DNA from 4 places in the Streptomyces sp. NPDC050485 genome. Region 1 is predicted to be linked to each of the others. Evidence: riboswitches for the same ligand, from Rfam matches in the RefSeq annotation. Region 1 holds a riboswitch; each other region holds the start of a gene.
The links. Region 1 has a riboswitch for cyclic di-AMP ahead of ACIBK6_RS11140 (transglycosylase SLT domain-containing protein). Riboswitches for the same ligand answer to the same signal wherever they lie in the genome.
Positions count from the first base shown of each region.

Region 2: it holds a riboswitch for cyclic di-AMP, as region 1 does, so the genes downstream of both, ACIBK6_RS20425 (M23 family metallopeptidase) here and ACIBK6_RS11140 (transglycosylase SLT domain-containing protein) in region 1, are expected to answer to the same signal.
Region 3: it holds a riboswitch for cyclic di-AMP, as region 1 does, so the genes downstream of both, ACIBK6_RS15605 (C40 family peptidase) here and ACIBK6_RS11140 (transglycosylase SLT domain-containing protein) in region 1, are expected to answer to the same signal.
Region 4: it holds a riboswitch for cyclic di-AMP, as region 1 does, so the genes downstream of both, ACIBK6_RS35230 (transglycosylase family protein) here and ACIBK6_RS11140 (transglycosylase SLT domain-containing protein) in region 1, are expected to answer to the same signal.

Region 1 covers NZ_JBITHR010000004.1:408,483-412,685, forward strand. The annotation lists gene ACIBK6_RS11130 (WD40/YVTN/BNR-like repeat-containing protein) at 1-1,251, opposite strand, end outside; partial or broken gene ACIBK6_RS11135 (RraA family protein) at 1,471-1,647, opposite strand; cyclic di-AMP (ydaO/yuaA leader) riboswitch at 2,274-2,465, shown strand; gene ACIBK6_RS11140 (transglycosylase SLT domain-containing protein) at 2,469-3,299, shown strand; gene ACIBK6_RS11145 (class I SAM-dependent methyltransferase) at 3,327-3,968, opposite strand.
Region 2 covers NZ_JBITHR010000009.1:224,596-228,798, reverse strand. The annotation lists gene ACIBK6_RS20430 (M16 family metallopeptidase) at 1-1,237, shown strand, start outside; cyclic di-AMP (ydaO/yuaA leader) riboswitch at 1,452-1,612, shown strand; gene ACIBK6_RS20425 (M23 family metallopeptidase) at 1,626-2,387, shown strand; gene ACIBK6_RS20420 (GntR family transcriptional regulator) at 2,593-3,270, shown strand; gene ACIBK6_RS20415 (HPr family phosphocarrier protein) at 3,492-3,773, opposite strand; gene ACIBK6_RS20410 (GNAT family N-acetyltransferase) at 3,926-4,203, shown strand, end outside.
Region 3 covers NZ_JBITHR010000006.1:319,380-323,582, forward strand. The annotation lists gene ACIBK6_RS15595 (ATP-dependent Clp protease proteolytic subunit) at 141-770, shown strand; gene ACIBK6_RS15600 (hypothetical protein) at 777-1,085, shown strand; cyclic di-AMP (ydaO/yuaA leader) riboswitch at 1,410-1,605, shown strand; gene ACIBK6_RS15605 (C40 family peptidase) at 1,610-2,089, shown strand; gene ACIBK6_RS15610 (ATP-binding protein) at 2,204-2,638, opposite strand; gene ACIBK6_RS15615 (helix-turn-helix domain-containing protein) at 2,883-3,770, shown strand; gene ACIBK6_RS15620 (DUF397 domain-containing protein) at 3,771-3,992, shown strand; gene ACIBK6_RS15625 (8-amino-7-oxononanoate synthase) at 4,000-4,203, opposite strand, start outside.
Region 4 covers NZ_JBITHR010000026.1:95,793-99,995, reverse strand. The annotation lists gene ACIBK6_RS35240 (cytochrome P450) at 1-1,045, shown strand, start outside; gene ACIBK6_RS35235 (transglycosylase family protein) at 1,145-2,125, shown strand; cyclic di-AMP (ydaO/yuaA leader) riboswitch at 2,389-2,556, shown strand; gene ACIBK6_RS35230 (transglycosylase family protein) at 2,560-3,285, shown strand; gene eno (phosphopyruvate hydratase) at 3,545-4,203, shown strand, end outside.

The sequences.
Region 1 (4,203 bases):
GGATGCCTTCAGCTTGGTGTAGTCCGCTATCAGCGTCCACGGCCCGAACGGCGACCCGGACGTGGAGACGTACACGCCCTTCAGGCCGCTGTCCGGGTTGGACGCCATCTGCGCCGGCGACTGGTCGATGGCGTACAGGCGCGAACCGTCGGCCGCCGCGCCGAACGTCATATTGCCCACGTCGGCGCTGCTCGTCGGCAGATCACCGATGCCGGACACCGGCTTCCACTCGCCGCCCTGCCTGCTGTAGAGCCCGTTGTACGTGTCGCCACCACGCCAGCCGATGGCGAGCAGCACCTTGCTCGGGTCCTTCGGATCCACCGCGATGTCATTGGCGATGTTCTTGTACGGGGCCGAGGGGTCGGCCGCCTTGGAACCACCCGGAAGATAGTCGGGGTTGGGGGCGAACTCCAGCTTCCACGGGCCCGAGAGGGCGGTGGTGGAGTGTGACCACACGCCCCGGCTGGTGGCCGCCCACACGGTGGTTCCGGCGAACCGCAGGGCGTGGATCGTGGTGCTCTCCAACTCCGCGCCGCCGACCCGGCCGCCGGGCTGGAACTGACCGTGCCCAGGATCGGAGAGGACGTAAACTCCCGTCCCCACGAAGGAGGTTGCCCCGGTGTTGGACTCGCCGGTCGCGTACCAGAGCCGGTTGGAGCCGTCCAGGGCGAGGGTGCCCGTGGACAGCGAGGGCAGTTTGTCGGCGATCGGTTGCCAGTTGCCGCCACCGGTCTTCGAGCGGAACACACCGCCGTTGGCGCCGCCCGCGTACACATAGCCCTGGTCGTCGGCGGCGAGCCCGGTCATGCGGCCGGTGACCTTCCCCGAGCCGCCGCTGGAGTTGGAGTTGATGTCGCGGTAGCGCGGGTCGTCGGAGTCGTACGCCTTCGACGTGACATGGCCCCAGGCGCCCTGCGTGTGCCGCATGGACTGCAACTGGGCCCAGGCCGCCCCGTAGGCGCCGGGCGCGACGACGCCGGGTGCGGTACGCGCTTCGGTGTACTGGGCGGTGGATTCGGCGGAGTTCTGCGCCTCGTCGGAGCCGCCGTCGCCGCCGTCCGGTGTGAGGCCCTTGGCCGACTTGGAGCGGATCTGCTGGGTGTGCTGCTTGCCGATATCGGCCTGATGACGCGCGTTCCAGGGTCTGGGTGTAGTGGAACCCGTGGCCGCGAAGGCCTGAGCGCCGACCAGGCCGAACGCGGCGGCCGCGACGGTACAGGTGATGTACCGCCGCCGATGCCGTTGGGGCATCTGCCTTCTCCTCCCTGTGGCGGGCACCGGATGCGGCCCGACCGCCGAGAGGGAATCCTGGCGTGGACGCGTCAGTAGGGGAAGGGGAGGTTCGATCAATTCGCGGCCAAGATACGGCAGTTGGCGATAGCGCTCAGGGGGCGGCGGGGAGCTTGACGGCACCGCCCGCTTCGCCGGCCACCGCGACGTCTCCGGTCCGCACCGGCACACGGCCGCAGCTCACCGGACGATTGACGGTTCGGCAGCCGCTGTGACCCCCGGGACGGGGATGACGCCCCGAGTGAAGACAGCAAAGCCCACCTCGCGCAATGCGGCGGGATCCCGATTCAGCCCCTCGGCCACGAATGCCGCGATTCCTCGGTGTTGGGTGACGGCGCGCACGTATCCACCGGCAAACGCTTGGTTCCTGGCGCCTGATTCACGACGAGAAGGTCAGCGGGTGTGGTCGGCGGGGGCGGTTGGGGGGAATGTTCTTGCATTCGCTGGTGCCGTTCATGTCCTCCGCCATCCTTTCTTGATCGCGACGCCTGCGTGGCCTCCTGGTAATGCGACCTTCAGCGCTGGGGCGGGCTGGGACGCGCCGGGACGATCTTGGGAGACCGGGCACGCCGCGAATGGCTGTCTGGAGGCTCTGCGGGCGCGCACGGCCCGGATCACGCGGCGCCCTGGCCGTCGGGGGATGGGTGGCGTCGGTGAATCCCGAGTAGGGATTTGTCCGAAATACTACAGTTTAGCAACCCCCGCTCTCGAATCGAGAATGTCGGAATTGGGGGCTATTGCCTGCACCCGGGCGCTTTTGTGTGCACGTCTCGGGGGCCTCGCCGGGCGAGTGAATTGGGTCACGTGCGGCGTGATCTACGGGCGGAGGGGGTGAGGGTCATTTCGGGTCTGGCGCAAGAGAGTTGGGGGCCGGAACGGAGGTCCGTGGGGGTGCGGGACTTTAGGGAATCCCTATTCCGGATCACCTCCGTTGAATTCCGGTCTTGTTTCCGGTCCGCCCATTCGCTTAGGTTCACCGCAATCCGGATGGAACGCCGAATCCTGCCGCCGTCCGGAACCTCCCACACACGTACGGCAGGAGCGGGGGACCCAGGTAAGCCGCCGATCCGGATTCCGGAATGGCTAAGGGGTGAAGTCGAGTGCACACCCGCACTGCGACCGGACAGCTCCCGTCCGAACCCGACAGCTCACCTCGCAGGCGAAGGAGAGGAATTCACATGCCTGGAAAGGGCAAGCACCGCCGCCCCAAGTCCAACTCGCTCACCCGGGGCCTCGCCGCCGCCGGTACGGGCGGCGCCGTGCTCGCCATTCCGGTGATCGGCGCGACCACGGCCGCTGCCGCACCGGCATCGGTGCACACCGGCACTGCCGTCAAGGCCGCGGCGCCCGCAGTCGCGGCAGCCAAGCCGATCACCGCGGTGAAGGCCGCCGCCACGAGCTACTCCGTCATCTCGGGGGACTCGCTGTCCAAGATCGCCGACGCGCTCAGCGTGAGCGGCGGCTGGAAGCAGCTGTACCAGGACAACCGGAGCGTCATCGGCGGTAACCCGGCCCTGATCCACCCCGGCCTCAAGCTCACGGTCGGCTCCCCGGCGAAGGCTGCGGCAACCCCTGCCGACCAGGCGAGCACCTCCCGAGCCACCGCGTCCGGCCGGGCCGACCGCTCCGCGCGGCAGACCAGCCTCACCACCCAGAACACCGCCGCCGTGACGAACGTCTCGTCGTACACCAACAACCTCGACGGCTGGATCAGGCAGTCGCTGGACATCATGGCCCAGCACGGCATCCCGGGCACCTACAACGGCATCTACCGCAACGTCATGCGCGAGTCGTCGGGCAACCCGCTGGCCATCAACAACTGGGACTCCAACGCCATGGCCGGCATCCCCTCCAAGGGACTCCTCCAGGTGATCCAGCCCACGTTCGCCGCCTTCCACGTGCCCGGCACGTCAACGGACCTCTACGACCCGGTCGCCAACATCACCGCCGCGTGCAATTACGCCGCCAAGACCTACGGGTCGATCGACAACGTGCACGGGGCCTACTGACGGGTGTTTCCCGTGCCTGGGGAGGTTTCAGACCCGGCGCGCCAGTAGATAGGCGCGCCGGGTCTCTGCCTCGTCGGCGTAGTGCGTACGCTCCATCCGCATCTCGACGGTGAATCCCGCGGCGGTCAGTGCCTCCGCGACCCGGGCGGTTTCGAGGAAGTGGAAGTCGACGTCGACCTCATGGCCCCACCACTCGTCCAGGTGCCGCACCTCCGAACCGACGTGGAACGCGACGAGCAGGAGACCGGAGCCGCGCAGCGCCCGGTGGGCCTCCTCGAAGGCGCGGCGCAGTTCGGCCGGCGCGAGGTGGATGACCGAGTACAGGGCGACGGCCGACCCGAATTCGCCGCCGGCTGCGGGCAGCGCCAGAAGGTCCCCTTCGCGGAACTCCACCGCCGGATTCTCGCGGCGCCCGAGGGCGACCATGGCGGCGGACAGATCGATGCCGACCGCGCTCACGCCCCGCTCGGCGAGCCACCCCGCGACGTGCCCGGGCCCGCAGCCGAGGTCCGCGACGGGCGCGCCGGGTTCCGTCTGCTCGACGAGGCTCGCGAGCAGCGCCCGGTCCAACGGCTTGCCGGCGAGCTCATCACGGAGGCGGTTGGCGTACGTCTCGGCGACGGCGTCGTAGCTGCGGCGGACCGAGTCATGGCTTCCTTGATCTTCCACGGCGCACAGCATGCCAGTGTCCGCCGAAACGGCAATGGGCCGAATGTGTTGGGCCCCTGTGACTGCCGCGACCGCCCTCACGGGGTACTCGTGTGGGGGGTGGCGCAACTTTCGTTCACCCCGCAGGGTGAACTGTTGAGAGGGTGCACGTTTCTGCATGCGGGCCTGTTCCTAGGGTGGTAGTGCGTCACCCCGGATCACGGTGACTGCCCGACGACCGTGTACTCCCGTATCC
Region 2 (4,203 bases), on a different contig from region 1:
CGTGGAGATCTTCCTCGCGGCCCCGCTGGACGCCGAGCCCGAGGGCCTCGACGGCGTTGCCACGATCATGGCGCGGGCGCTGACCGAGGGCACCGACAAGCACTCGGCGGAGGAGTTCGCCGCCGAACTGGAGCGGTGCGGCGCCACCATCGACGCGCATGCCGACCACCCCGGCATCCGGGTCTCCCTCGAAGTGCCGGTCTCCCGCCTGCCCAAGGCGCTCTCGCTGCTCGCCGAGGCGCTGCGGGCCCCCGCGTTCGCCGACTCCGAGGTCGACCGGCTCGTGCGCAACCGCCTGGACGAGATCCCGCACGAGCAGGCCAACCCGTCCCGGCGGGCCGCCAAGCAGCTCTCCAAGGAGCTGTTCCCGGCCGCCGCGCGCATGTCGCGCCCCCGCCAGGGCACCGAGGAGACGGTCGCCGCGATCGACGCGGCGGCGGTGCGCTCCTTCTACGAGGCGTACGTGCGCCCCTCGACGGCCGTCACCGTCATCGTCGGCGATCTGTCGGGCACCGACCTCGACGCGGTCCTCGCGGACAGCCTGGGCGACTGGACCGGTGACACCGCCGAGCCGCGCCCCATCCCGCCGATCACCGCAGACGACACCGGCCGGGTCGTCATCGTGGACCGCCCCGGCGCGGTCCAGACCCAGCTGCTCATCGGCCGCATCGGCGCCGACCGCCACGACCGGGTCTGGGCGGCCCAGGTGCTCGGCACGTACTGCCTGGGCGGCACCCTCACCTCCCGGCTCGACCGCGTGCTGCGCGAGGAGAAGGGTTACACCTACGGCGTGCGTGCCTTCGGCCAGGTGCTGCGCTCGGGCCCCGACGGCGGTGCCGCGATGCTCGCCATCAGCGGCTCGGTCGACACCCCGCACACCGGCCCCGCGCTGGAGGACCTGTGGAAGGTGCTGCGCACGCTGGCCGCGGAGGGTCTCACGGACGCCGAGCGCGAGACCGCCGTGCAGAACCTGGTGGGCGTCGCCCCGCTCAAGTACGAGACCGCGGCGGCCGTCGCCGGGACGCTGGCCGACCAGGTCGAGCAGTTCCTCCCGGACGACTACCAGGCGCAGTTGTACGCGCTCCTGGCGGAGACCGGCACCGTGGAGGCGACGGCGGCCGTCGTCAACGCCTTCCCGGCCGACCGGCTGGTCACCGTCCTCGTCGGTGACGCGGCGCAGATCGAGGAGCCGGTCAGGGCGCTCGGAATCGGTGAAGTGACCGTCGTCGCGGGCTGATTGAGGCCCTGGACAACTGGACACATGGGGACCCCGGTGGCGGATGCGCCGCCGGGGTCCTCCCCTATTGGGGGCATATGTCCGGTTTATTGGGGAGGTTACCTGTCTGTCATGTGGCGTGCGCTACAAAAGCCGGTGTCTGTTTGGTGATTGAAAGATCAGCCGTCTAGCGTCGGTCCCGCTGTCCGTCACCACCCGTCGCACCCGCGGCACCGGACAGTGATCGCCGAGTCCCCGTACGGCGCGAGCCAGGGGAGCCGGGGACCCACTCAGTCCCTGGGGTGAATCGGACGCCTCCGCCCGCGGAGGAGCCCGTAGGAGACCTTCCTGCTCCGAACCCGTCAGCTAACCCGGTAGGCGAGATGGAAGGAAAGGACACCGCCACTTCATGGCGTTCACCCGTGCCACCGGGAAGCACCGCGCGCCCAGCCGCATGACGCGCCGCAGCGCGAACATCGCGGGCATCGCCACCCTCGCCACCGCCGGAGTCGTAGGCACCCTCGCCTCCCCGGCCACCGCCGCCCCGAGCGTCGCCGACACCGGCCTCACCCAGGCCATCGTCATCGGTGACAGCCTCGCCGACCAGCTCGGTGCCCAGGCCGAGGCCCAGAAGCAGGCGGCCGTGAAGGCCAAGGCGAAGGCGGAGGCCGAGGCGGCCGCGCAGCGCAAGGCGCAGGAGCGGGTCAAGGCGGACCGCGAGGCCAAGGAGCGCGCGGCGCGCGAGGCCGAGCGCAAGCGCCTCAACACCTTCGTCGCCCCCATATCGGACAGCTATGTGTCCACCGGCTACAAGACCGGCGGATCCCTGTGGTCCTCCGGCGCCCACACCGGCATCGACTTCCATGCGGAGAGCGGCACTTCGGTGCACGCGGTGGGTCTGGGCACCGTCGTGGAGGCCGGCTGGGGCGGTGCGTACGGGAACAACATCGTCATCAGGATGAACGACGGCACGTACACCCAGTACGGCCACCTCTCGGACATCCAGGTCTCCGTCGGCCAGTCCGTCGAGCCGGGCCGGCAGATCGCGCTGTCGGGCAACACCGGCAACACCACGGGCCCGCACCTCCACTTCGAGGCCCGCACCGCCCCGACCTACGGCTCGGACATCGACCCGGTCGCCTACCTCCGCTCGCACGGCGTCTCGGTCTGACCCGCCCCGCGCACACCGAAGACCCCCGGCACGCCGCCGGGGGTCTTCGCCGTTGGCCAAAAAATATCCATTGGTTCCGGCCCGTCACCGGGAATTAACAAAGCCTGGAATAGAGTCGCGGAACAGACATCGATAGACACACCGAGAGGCGCCGACTGGCGTCGTTCGACCGCGTTTCGCGGGGATAAAGGCGGAGGTTCGGCCCATGCGCATTCCGGCGCACTCGGTATGCACGGCGATCCGCGACGACATCGTCTCGGGTGCCCTGGAGCGCGGCAGCCGGCTCATCGAGGACGTACTCGCCCGCCGTTACGGGGTCTCCCGCGTCCCGGTCCGCGAAGCCCTGCGCACTCTGGAGTCCGAGGGCTTCGTGACCACCCGCAGACATGCCGGCGCCTGGGTGGCAGAGCCCACCGATCTGGAGGCCGCCGACCTCCTCGAACTGCGCGTGCTGCTTGAGCCGTTGGCCGCCGCACGGGCCGCGTCGCGCCGCTCCGAGGCGCATCTCAAAGTGCTGCGCGGCCTGGTGAGGCTGGGTCAGGAACGGGCCCGGCGCGGCCAGGGCGAGGATCTGCGCTCGCTGGGCGGCTGGTTCCACGAGACGCTGGCCCAGGCCTCCCTCAGCCCCGGACTGATCGCGCTGCTCACGCAGTTGAGGCACAAGGTGGCCTGGATGTACGCGGTCGAGCAGCCGGCCCGGCCGACCGAGTCCTGGGCCGAACTCGGCGCGATCACCGACGCGGTGGCCCGCGGCGATGCCGAACGCGCCCGCTCGCTCACCGCCCTGCACGCCGAGCGCTCTTTTTCCGCCCATCGGCTGCGGCGCCCCGCCGCGGTGAGCACTTCGCAACCTGCCGTACACACGGCGAGCGCCCGCACTTAACAGCCGGGCCGTATACAAAGAAAGCGCGGTGCGGGACTGTATTTCGGCTGCTCGAAATGAAATGCGGACCGCGAAATGCTGGCCCGGAAATGCGGACGCGGGAATTCCGTCATCGAAATGCGTGCGCAGGGTACATGTGCGGGGTACGTCGGCCGGGAAAACGAAAGAGCCGCCGGTCCCGAATGCGGGATCAGCGGCCCTTCGCTGTGCAGCCGACCGGATCAGACGGTCTCGGGGAGCTCCTCGAGACCCTCGGCGACCAGCTTGGCCAGCCGGTCGAGCGCGACGTCCGCGCCCTCGGCGTCGGAGGCCAGCACGATCTCCTCGCCGCCCTGCGCACCCAGGCCGAGCACCGCGAGCATGGAAGCGGCGTTGACCGGGTTGCCGTCGGTCTTGGCGATCGTCATGGGGACTCCGGCAGCCGTGGCGGCACGGACGAAGATGGACGCGGGGCGGGCGTGCAGGCCCTCGGCCCAGCCGACGTTGACGCGGCGCTCAGCCATGGTGTTGCCCTTCGAAATCTCTGACGGTTGTCTAGACCAGTCTCTCATGTGGTGCGCAGTGCTCCTACCGACCTTAGGCCCGCTTCCGCCGCCGTTCGGCCCTCCCCACCGTGCCCCGCCCCGGATGGCCCCGCGCCCCGTACGCTTTCGGTATGACGACGGCGTCCGACCCCGCGTACCCCGCTCACTGGGAGGCCGACGTGGTGCTCCGCGACGGCGGCACCGCGCGCATCAGGCCCATCACCACCGAGGACGCCGAGCGGCTCGTTTCCTTCTACGAGCAGGTGTCGGACGAGTCGAAGTACTACCGCTTCTTCGCGCCCTACCCCCGGCTCTCCGCCAAGGACGTCCACCGCTTCACCCACCACGACTACGTGGACCGGGTCGGACTCGCGGCCACCGTCGGCGGCGAGTTCATCGCGACCGTCCG
Region 3 (4,203 bases), on a different contig from region 1:
AGCCACCCCCGGGGATCACCGGGAGAGCGCCTATTGAGCCAGGCCCCCGCTCGCCGAGAGCGAAACCACCTCTCATCGATCTGTACGTCCTGTACATTTTTTACATCTGGTCGAGGTATCCGGTCGAGGAGAGGTACGTCATGACCCAGCGCCCTGCCGCCCGCTATGTCCTGCCCGAGTTCTCGGAGCGCACCGCCTCCGGGGTCCGCACGCTCGATCCGTACTCCAAGCTCTTCGAGGAGCGGATCGTCTTTCTCGGCACCCCGGTCGACGACGCTTCGGCCAACGATGTGATGGCCCAGTTCATGCACCTGGAGCACGCCGATCCCGACCGGGACATCTCGCTCTACATCAACTCCCCCGGCGGCTCGCTCACCGCGATGACCGCGATCCACGACACGATGCAGTTCGTCACCTGCGACGTGCAGACGTTCTGCCTGGGCCAGGTGGGTTCGGTGGCCGCGCTGCTGCTCGCGGCCGGCGCGCCCGGCAAACGCCTGGTGCAGCCGGCCTCCCGGGTGCTCCTCAAGGAGCCCGCGATCGAGGAGCCGCTGCGCGGCCAGCCCTCCGATCTGGAGATCCAGGCCGCCGAACTGCTGCGCGGCCGCACGCTCCTGACCGAGCTGCTCGCCCGGTACACCGGGCGGACCGCCCAGCAGGTGGCCGCCGACATCGAGCGGGACGTGGTCTTCGACGCCGCGGGCGCGGTGGCGTACGGACTCGCCGACCACGTACTCGTCAGCCGCAAGACCTCGCTGCGCGGACGGTGAACCGCCGTGCTGCCACCGGAACTTCCGCCGCTGCCCGCACTGACGCGGGCCGAGGCCGAGTTCATCGACTGCTACCTCGAAGTGGTCGATCTGCTCGGCCGCATCAACCCGGCGCACGGCCCCGACACCTACGGCGCGCTGCGGGCCGCGCAGGCCCTGGTCGGGCGGGCGGCCGCACTGAAGGACGCGCTCACCCTGATGCATCTGCGCGGCGAGACCCGGGTGCACGCCCGGACGCTGACCCGCGCCCTGCGGGTGCTGGACGGTGAGCGCCGCGCGGGACGGCTCACGGTGCCGCCGCAGACCACCGGTTGAGGCCGCCGCGCGCGGCGGCGACATCCGACACGCTCATGGGGCCGACGAAACGGACCAGACGGGGTACCCACGTTCGGCCCACCGGCGGCTACGTCCGCTGACCCTTATGGGCTCCTTATGGCGCCTGGACAACGTGCGGAATCGATCGCTCCGTCGCTGGTGAGAGGCTCATCAGCCCTTCTTACGGGGGTAAGAAACCACCTGTGTCCACCCGAACAGGTCAGTCGTGAGCAACACCACAAAAAGCCGTTTTGATACGTAAATATGACAGTCAGTGCGTGAAGATCCCTGGGACGACAAGCCCCCGCCACCGCGGCGGGGCGGTCCGGGCGGACGCCGAGTCCTGCCGCCGCTCCGGACGACTGGTCGACAGGAGTGGACCGGCAGGAGTGGAGGACCCGCGTTCTTCGGGATGGCCGGCCGTCGGCCGTCCCTCGGGGTGAAGCCGTTCAGACGGCCGGGCGTCTTCGCCGGCCCGAACCCGACAGGTCATCCTTCGCAGGCGGTTTGACGAAGGGTTGGACATGACTGCGCAGACAGATGTCCCGTCACACGTCCCGTCTCTGCTGTTCCGTCTCCGCACCGTCACGGCCCTCACCGTCGCCGTGGCGGGGGGAACCATACTGGCGCCGTGCGCCGAGGCGAGTGCCGCGGCCGTCGCCACCAAGGCGCTCCATGTGGCCGAGTCGAAGAAGGGGTCGCCCTATCAGTACGGGGCCGCGGGACCGCACCGCTTCGACTGCTCGGGGCTCACGCTCTACTCGTTCAAGCAGGCGGGCCGGAAGCTGCCCCGCTCGGCGCAGCAGCAGTACAACAACTCCCGGCATGTCTCCGCCTCCTCCCGCAAGGCCGGTGACCTGGTGTTCTTCCATTCGTCAGGACGCGTGTACCACGTGGGGATCTATGCCGGGAACGGGAAGATCTGGCACTCCCCCAAGACCGGCGCGGTGGTCCGCCTCGAACGGATCTGGAGCCACACCGTCTGGTATGGGCGGGTCGGCTGACCGCCTGCCGGGCGACGGCCCAGCTGACGGTCCGTCAACCAGGTCGTCCCGGTGCGCGCGCCCACGCACCGGGACGACGGCCCGCTCCCCCCCAGAGTGGCTCCGGGGCGGGGGCTAGCCGCTCTGCACCGCAGCCGTCCACGGCAGGGCGATCCAGACCGTCTTGCCGCCGTCCGCGGTGGGCGCGACCGAGAGCCGGCCGCCGCACTCGACCGCGAGCCAGCGGATGATCACCATGCCCCGGCCGTTGTCCTGCTGGACGGCGGCGGGCAATCGTTTCGGCCAGCGCGGATGGCTGTCGGTCACCCCGACCCGCAGCTCCTCCTCGCGTTCCAGCTGGACGTCCACGGTGAAGGTGGGGGACTGGCCGAAGGTGTGCTGTACGGCGTTGGTGGCCAGTTCTGACACGATGAGCCGGACCGTGTCGGCGGTCTCGTCGTCGGACGGCAGGCCCCAATCGGTGAGGACCTCGGCGACGTATCGCCGTGCCACGGAGACCGAGGCGGGTTCGCTCGGCAGAGTGACTGATGCTTCGAGATGGTCTGCCATGGCGACGCTGTCCCTTTCCCACCCGGGCCGGCTAGAGGACTCCTGGCGGATGAGCGCTCACGGAGACGACGTCGGCCTCGGATTGTGCTTCGCGCCAGAGTGCCACTCATCGTGCCGGTCTTGGGTGCGATCCACCAAGATATGCATATATCTGTCGCTCAAAGCGGTGAACTCTGCGGCAGGGGAGCGTATTTGGGCTCACACTTACCCATCGCCGAAGGCGCCGGAGGCGAAGGAGACGGCCATGTGGCACGGACCGGCGGTGCACCGCCGCAAGCTGGGCGAGAAACTGCGCGGGTTGCGCGACCGAAAGGGTCTGACGAGCGGGGAGGCGGCCCGCCTGGTCGGCTGGCACCAGTCGAAGGTGAGCCGCATCGAGACCGGCCGCAGCGGCGCGAAGCCCGCGGACGTGGCCCGGCTGCTCGACGCGTACGAGGTACGGGATCCCCAACTCCGCGTGCTCCTGGAGGCGTTGGCCGATTCCGCGGACGGCGGCGGGGAGCACTGGGCGCGCGCGTACCGGGGTCTGCTCCCGCCGCAGTACCGGGACTTCATCAGCCTGGAGTCGCAGGCGCGCACGGCGCGCACGCTGGAGACCTCGGTGGTGCCGGGGCTGCTCCAGACGCCCGCGTACGCGCGGGCGGTGACCCGGGCAGCGCTCACCTCCCTGCCGCCGGACAAGGTGGACTCGCTCGTGGAGGTGCGCCTCGCCCGCCAGGAGGTGCTGCGGGGCGATCCGCCGCTCGCCCTCAGCGCGGTACTCGACGAGGGGGTACTGAGGCGCCAGGTGGGCGGACCGGCGGCCATGAGCGATCAGTTACAGCATCTGCTGGCGGCCGCCGCGTGGCCCCATGTCCGGTTGCAGGTCATCCCTTTCCGTTACGGCGGCTACGTCGGAATCAACGGGCCTTTCATTATCTTTTCGTTTCCGGACATTTCAGATCTGGATGTGGTCGTTCTCGACCATTTGACGAGTAGCCTCTATCTCGAACGGAGAGAAGACCTTGAGGCGTACAGCGCCGCGTTCCAGACCGTTCAGTCGCTCGCGCTCTCCTGCGAGGACTCGTTGGATCTCATCGCCCGGATAGCCCGGGAAGAACCGGGCCCCTCCGCGGCGGGTGGGGAGGCATGAATGTCCGCACGCCCTGCGCACGTTCCTTCCAGTACATCCCTCAACGGTGCCCCGTGGCGGCGCAGCAGCCGCAGCGTGGGCATGAACAACTGCGTCGAGACGGCCAGGCTCAAGGGTGAGCTGCTGGCCGTGCGCGACTCCCAGCGGATCGAGGGCCCCGCGCTGCTCTTCGGCGCCCCGGCCTGGCACAGCTTCATCTCGGCACTCTCGGCCGATAACTGATAGCCCGTCAGGCGGTGGGGGCGGTCCGCAGGATCGTGTCCACCGCCGTGTCGATCTGCCGCTCCGTCAGATCCGCCCGGGCGGTCAGCCGGATCCGCGAGATGCCGTCCGGAACCGACGGCGGCCGGAAGCAGCCGACCACGAGCCCGGCCGCGCGGCAGTCGGCCGCCCAGGCGACCGCCGCCTCCGCCGAGGGGGCCCGCACGGAGAC
Region 4 (4,203 bases), on a different contig from region 1:
GACGGGCATTCCGGGCGAGCGCAAGGCCGAGCTGATGACGCATCTGCTCAACATCGACCCGCCGGACCACACCCGCCTTCGGCGCCTGGTGGCGAAGGCGTTCACCCCGCGCACGGTGGCCCAATTCGCGCCGCGCGTACAGGAGTTGACGGATCAGCTCATCGACGCGTTCGCGGCGAAGGGCGAGGCCGACCTCATCCACGACTTCGCCTTCCCGCTCCCCATCTACGCCATCTGCGATCTGCTCGGCGTCCCGCGCGAGGACCAGGACGACTTCCGCGACTGGGCGGGCATGATGATCCGACACGGCGGCGGCCCGCGCGGCGGCGTCGCCCGGTCGGTGAAGAAGATGCGCAACTACCTCGCCGAGCTCATCCACAAGAAGCGCGAGAACCCCGGCGACGACCTCATCTCCGCGCTCATCAGGGCCAGCGACCACGGTGAGCACCTGACGGAGAACGAGGCCGCCGCCATGGCCTTCATCCTGCTGTTCGCCGGATTCGAGACGACGGTCAATCTGATCGGCAACGGGGTGTACGCCCTGTTGCGCAACCCGGAGCAGCGCGAGCGGCTCCAGGCCTCGATCGGCGCGGGGGAGAGCGGGCTCCTGGAGACCGGCGTCGAGGAACTGCTGCGCTACGACGGGCCGGTCGAGCTGGCCACCTGGCGGTTCGCCACCGAGCCTCTGACGATCGGCGGCCAGGACATCGCGGCGGGCGACCCGGTGCTCGTGGTGCTCGCCGCGGCCGACCGCGATCCCGAGCGCTTCGCCGAGCCCGACACGCTCGACCTCGGCCGCCGGGACAACCAGCACCTCGGATACGGCCACGGGATCCACTACTGCATCGGTGCGCCACTGGCCCGGCTCGAAGGCAGGACGGCGCTGGAGACCCTGCTGCGGCGCCTCCCTGACCTGCGGCTCGCGGTGGAACCTACCGATTTGCGCTGGCGCGGCGGGCTCATCATGCGCGGACTGCGCACCCTGCCGGTCGAGTTCACGCCGCCGCCCGGAACGACCTCATCTGACGAACCGTCAAGACTGTGACTTTTATGTGATCCCGGGTGCATCGACTTGTGACAGGCGTTCGAGTACGGCTACGTTCACCGTTCATTCGGCTCAGCAGTCACACGGAAGGCCTTATCCATGCGCTCCGGGAAGCATCGTCGGCCCCGCCAGGCACCCGCTCTCGTCGTCGCGGCAGGGGTGACCGGATCGGCCATCGCACTTCCGCTGCTCGCCGCGACCGGCGCCAACGCCGCGGACGCGCACTCCTGGAACCAGGTGGCCACCTGTGAGTCCGGCGGAATGTGGAGCGCCGACTTCGGCAACGGCCTGTACGGCGGGCTCCAGCTCTCGCAGGACACCTGGGAGGCCTTCGGCGGTACGGACTACGCCCAGCGGGCCGACCTCGCCAGCCGCGCCCAGCAGATAGCCGTCGCCGAGAAGGTGCTCGCGGCCCAGGGCACCAAGGCCTTCGCGAACTGCTCCAGCGGGCTCACCAAGGGCGGCGGCGCGGCCGATGTCGACCCGGGCCTGCCCGCGACGCCGGACCCGGCCGACCCGCTCGGGTCCATCGTGCCGACCGCTCCGGCGACCAAGGCGCCCGTCGCCCCGACGCCCGCGGTCCCCACCACCCCGGCCACGCCCTCGCCGGGCGCCACGAAGCCGGCCGACCCGGCCAAGCCGCCGACGCCCTCCGCGTCCACCCCGGCGAGCCCCGGCAAGCACCGCGGGGCGCCCGCACCGGAGGAGAGCAGGGGCGCGACGCCCGGCACCACCGGCTCCGGCACCGGTACCCCGACCGGACAGCCCGCCCCGACCGCCCCCGGCACTTCGGGCAGCCCGGCCGACGGCCGCGATGCGGGACGGCACGCCTCGCGAGGTGACGGTGGATCACGTGAGGCCGGCAACACCCCGGCCGCGAGCGGCGACTACACCGTCCGCCCCGGCGACAATCTCTCGGTCATCGCCGACGCGAACAAGATCCAGGGCGGCTGGCCCGCGCTCTACCACGCCAACGAGCGGCTGATCGGCACCGACCCGAACCTGATCCTGCCTGGCCAGAGCCTGCACCTGAAGGCCGCCGCGGCTGCCGTCGCCGCCCCGAACTCGGTACCGAAGTAGGGGTAGTTCGAGGGCGTATGTCCGTTCTGTCCAAGTGAGACATGGGTCTCTTCGCCCCAACTGGCGTGTCCCGTCTGCCCGGTCCGTCCGTCCCGCCCCCGACCTGCGGAAACGCCCCTTCTGTATCGGCAAGTAGGGGCGTTTTCTCCCCGATGGGCGTCTTTGAACATTGGCGGGCCGTGTGTTTTCGTCGGAACCGCTCGTCACCACGAGCCCCGTCGACCGAGCACGCCGAATCCTGCCGTCGGCCGACGGGAACAGTCGACGCTTATGCGCCGTAGGCAGGAGCGGGGGACCCAAGGTAAGTGCCGGGCCCGGCAGTTGAAGCAACTGTCGGCCGGCTTGGGGTGAAGACGGGCGCTGGGGCGCTCGGCCGGGCAGCTCACGCCCGAACCCGACAGCTCACCTCGCAGGCGTCGGTGAGGAGAACCTCCATGCTGCTTTCCGGCAAGGGCAAGCACCGTCGCCCGTCCAAGGCCGTCCGTGTCGTCACGCTGGCCGGCGTCACCGGCGCCGCTGTCGCCGCCCCGCTGATGGCGGCCGGCTCGGCCTCCGCCGCCTCCGTCCAGACCTGGGACGCGGTCGCCCAGTGCGAGTCCGGCGGCAACTGGTCCATCAACACCGGCAACGGCTACTACGGCGGCCTGCAGTTCTCGCAGTCCTCCTGGGCCGCCGCCGGCGGCACCCAGTACGCCGCCCGTGCGGACCTCGCCACCAAGGGCCAGCAGATAGCCGCCGCCGAGAAGCTGCTCGCCATCCAGGGCCCGGGCGCCTGGTCCTGCGCCGGCGCCGGCAACCTGACCTCCGGCGGCGCCAAGGCCAACGTGGACACCTCCGGCTCGTCGTCGTCCTCGTCCTCTTCGTCCTCTTCTTCCTCGTCGTCCTCTTCGAAGTCGTCGCCGTCCTCGAAGCCGAAGACCAAGCCGCAGCAGAAGACCCAGCGCACCGAGTCCGCGCCGGAGGCCAGCCGCGGCGAGCAGCGCACCGAGCCGGTCAAGCAGGGCAATGGCGAGTACACCGTCAAGGCCGGCGACACCCTCGGCCAGATCGCTTCCGCCAACGGCACCAAGGGCGGCTGGCAGAAGCTGTTCGAGCTGAACAAGGACATCGTCAAGGACGCCGACCTGATCTACCCGGGTCAGAAGCTCCACCTCGGCTGAGGCCGAAAAGCCCCAAGTCCCCCCGGTCCGGCGCGCATTCCCCCGTACGCGCCGGGCCGGGGTTCGTTCTGTTACCCGGCAGTAGTCCTGCGGTCCTTTGACCGGGATTCAGGGTCCTTGGGCCCTTTTTCGTCCCAGGAGGCGGGCACTCGGCTGGCCGGAGCCCCGGAGCCGGTTAGGCTCTTGTCGCAAGGCCGCAGCGACCCCTGCGCGGCCCCGCACTGCTTGCGTCACATCTAGCGTCACATCCCAGAAGGAGATGCTCGTGCCGTCCATCGACGTCGTCGTAGCCCGGGAAATCCTGGACTCCCGAGGCAACCCCACGGTCGAGGTCGAGGTCGGCCTCGACGACGGCAGCACCGGCCGTGCTGCAGTTCCGTCCGGCGCCTCCACCGGTGCCTTCGAGGCCATCGAGCTCCGCGACGGTGACCCCAACCGCTACGGCGGCAAGGGTGTCGAGAAGGCCGTCCTCGCCGTCATCGAGCAGATCGGCCCGGAGCTCGTCGGCTACGACGCCACCGAGCAGCGCCTGATCGACCAGGCCATGTTCGACCTGGACGCCACCGACAACAAGGGCTCGCTCGGCGCCAACGCCATCCTCGGCGTCTCGCTCGCCGTCGCGCACGCCGCCTCCGAGGCCAGCGACCTGCCGCTGTTCCGCTACCTGGGCGGCCCGAACGCGCACCTGCTGCCCGTTCCGATGATGAACATCCTCAACGGCGGCTCCCACGCGGACTCCAACGTCGACATCCAGGAGTTCATGATCGCCCCGATCGGCGCGGAGTCCTTCTCCGAGGCCCTTCGCTGGGGCGCCGAGGTCTACCACACGCTCAAGGGCGTCCTGAAGCGCAAGGGCCTGTCCACCGGCCTCGGCGACGAGGGCGGCTTCGCGCCGAACCTGGAGTCCAACCGCGCGGC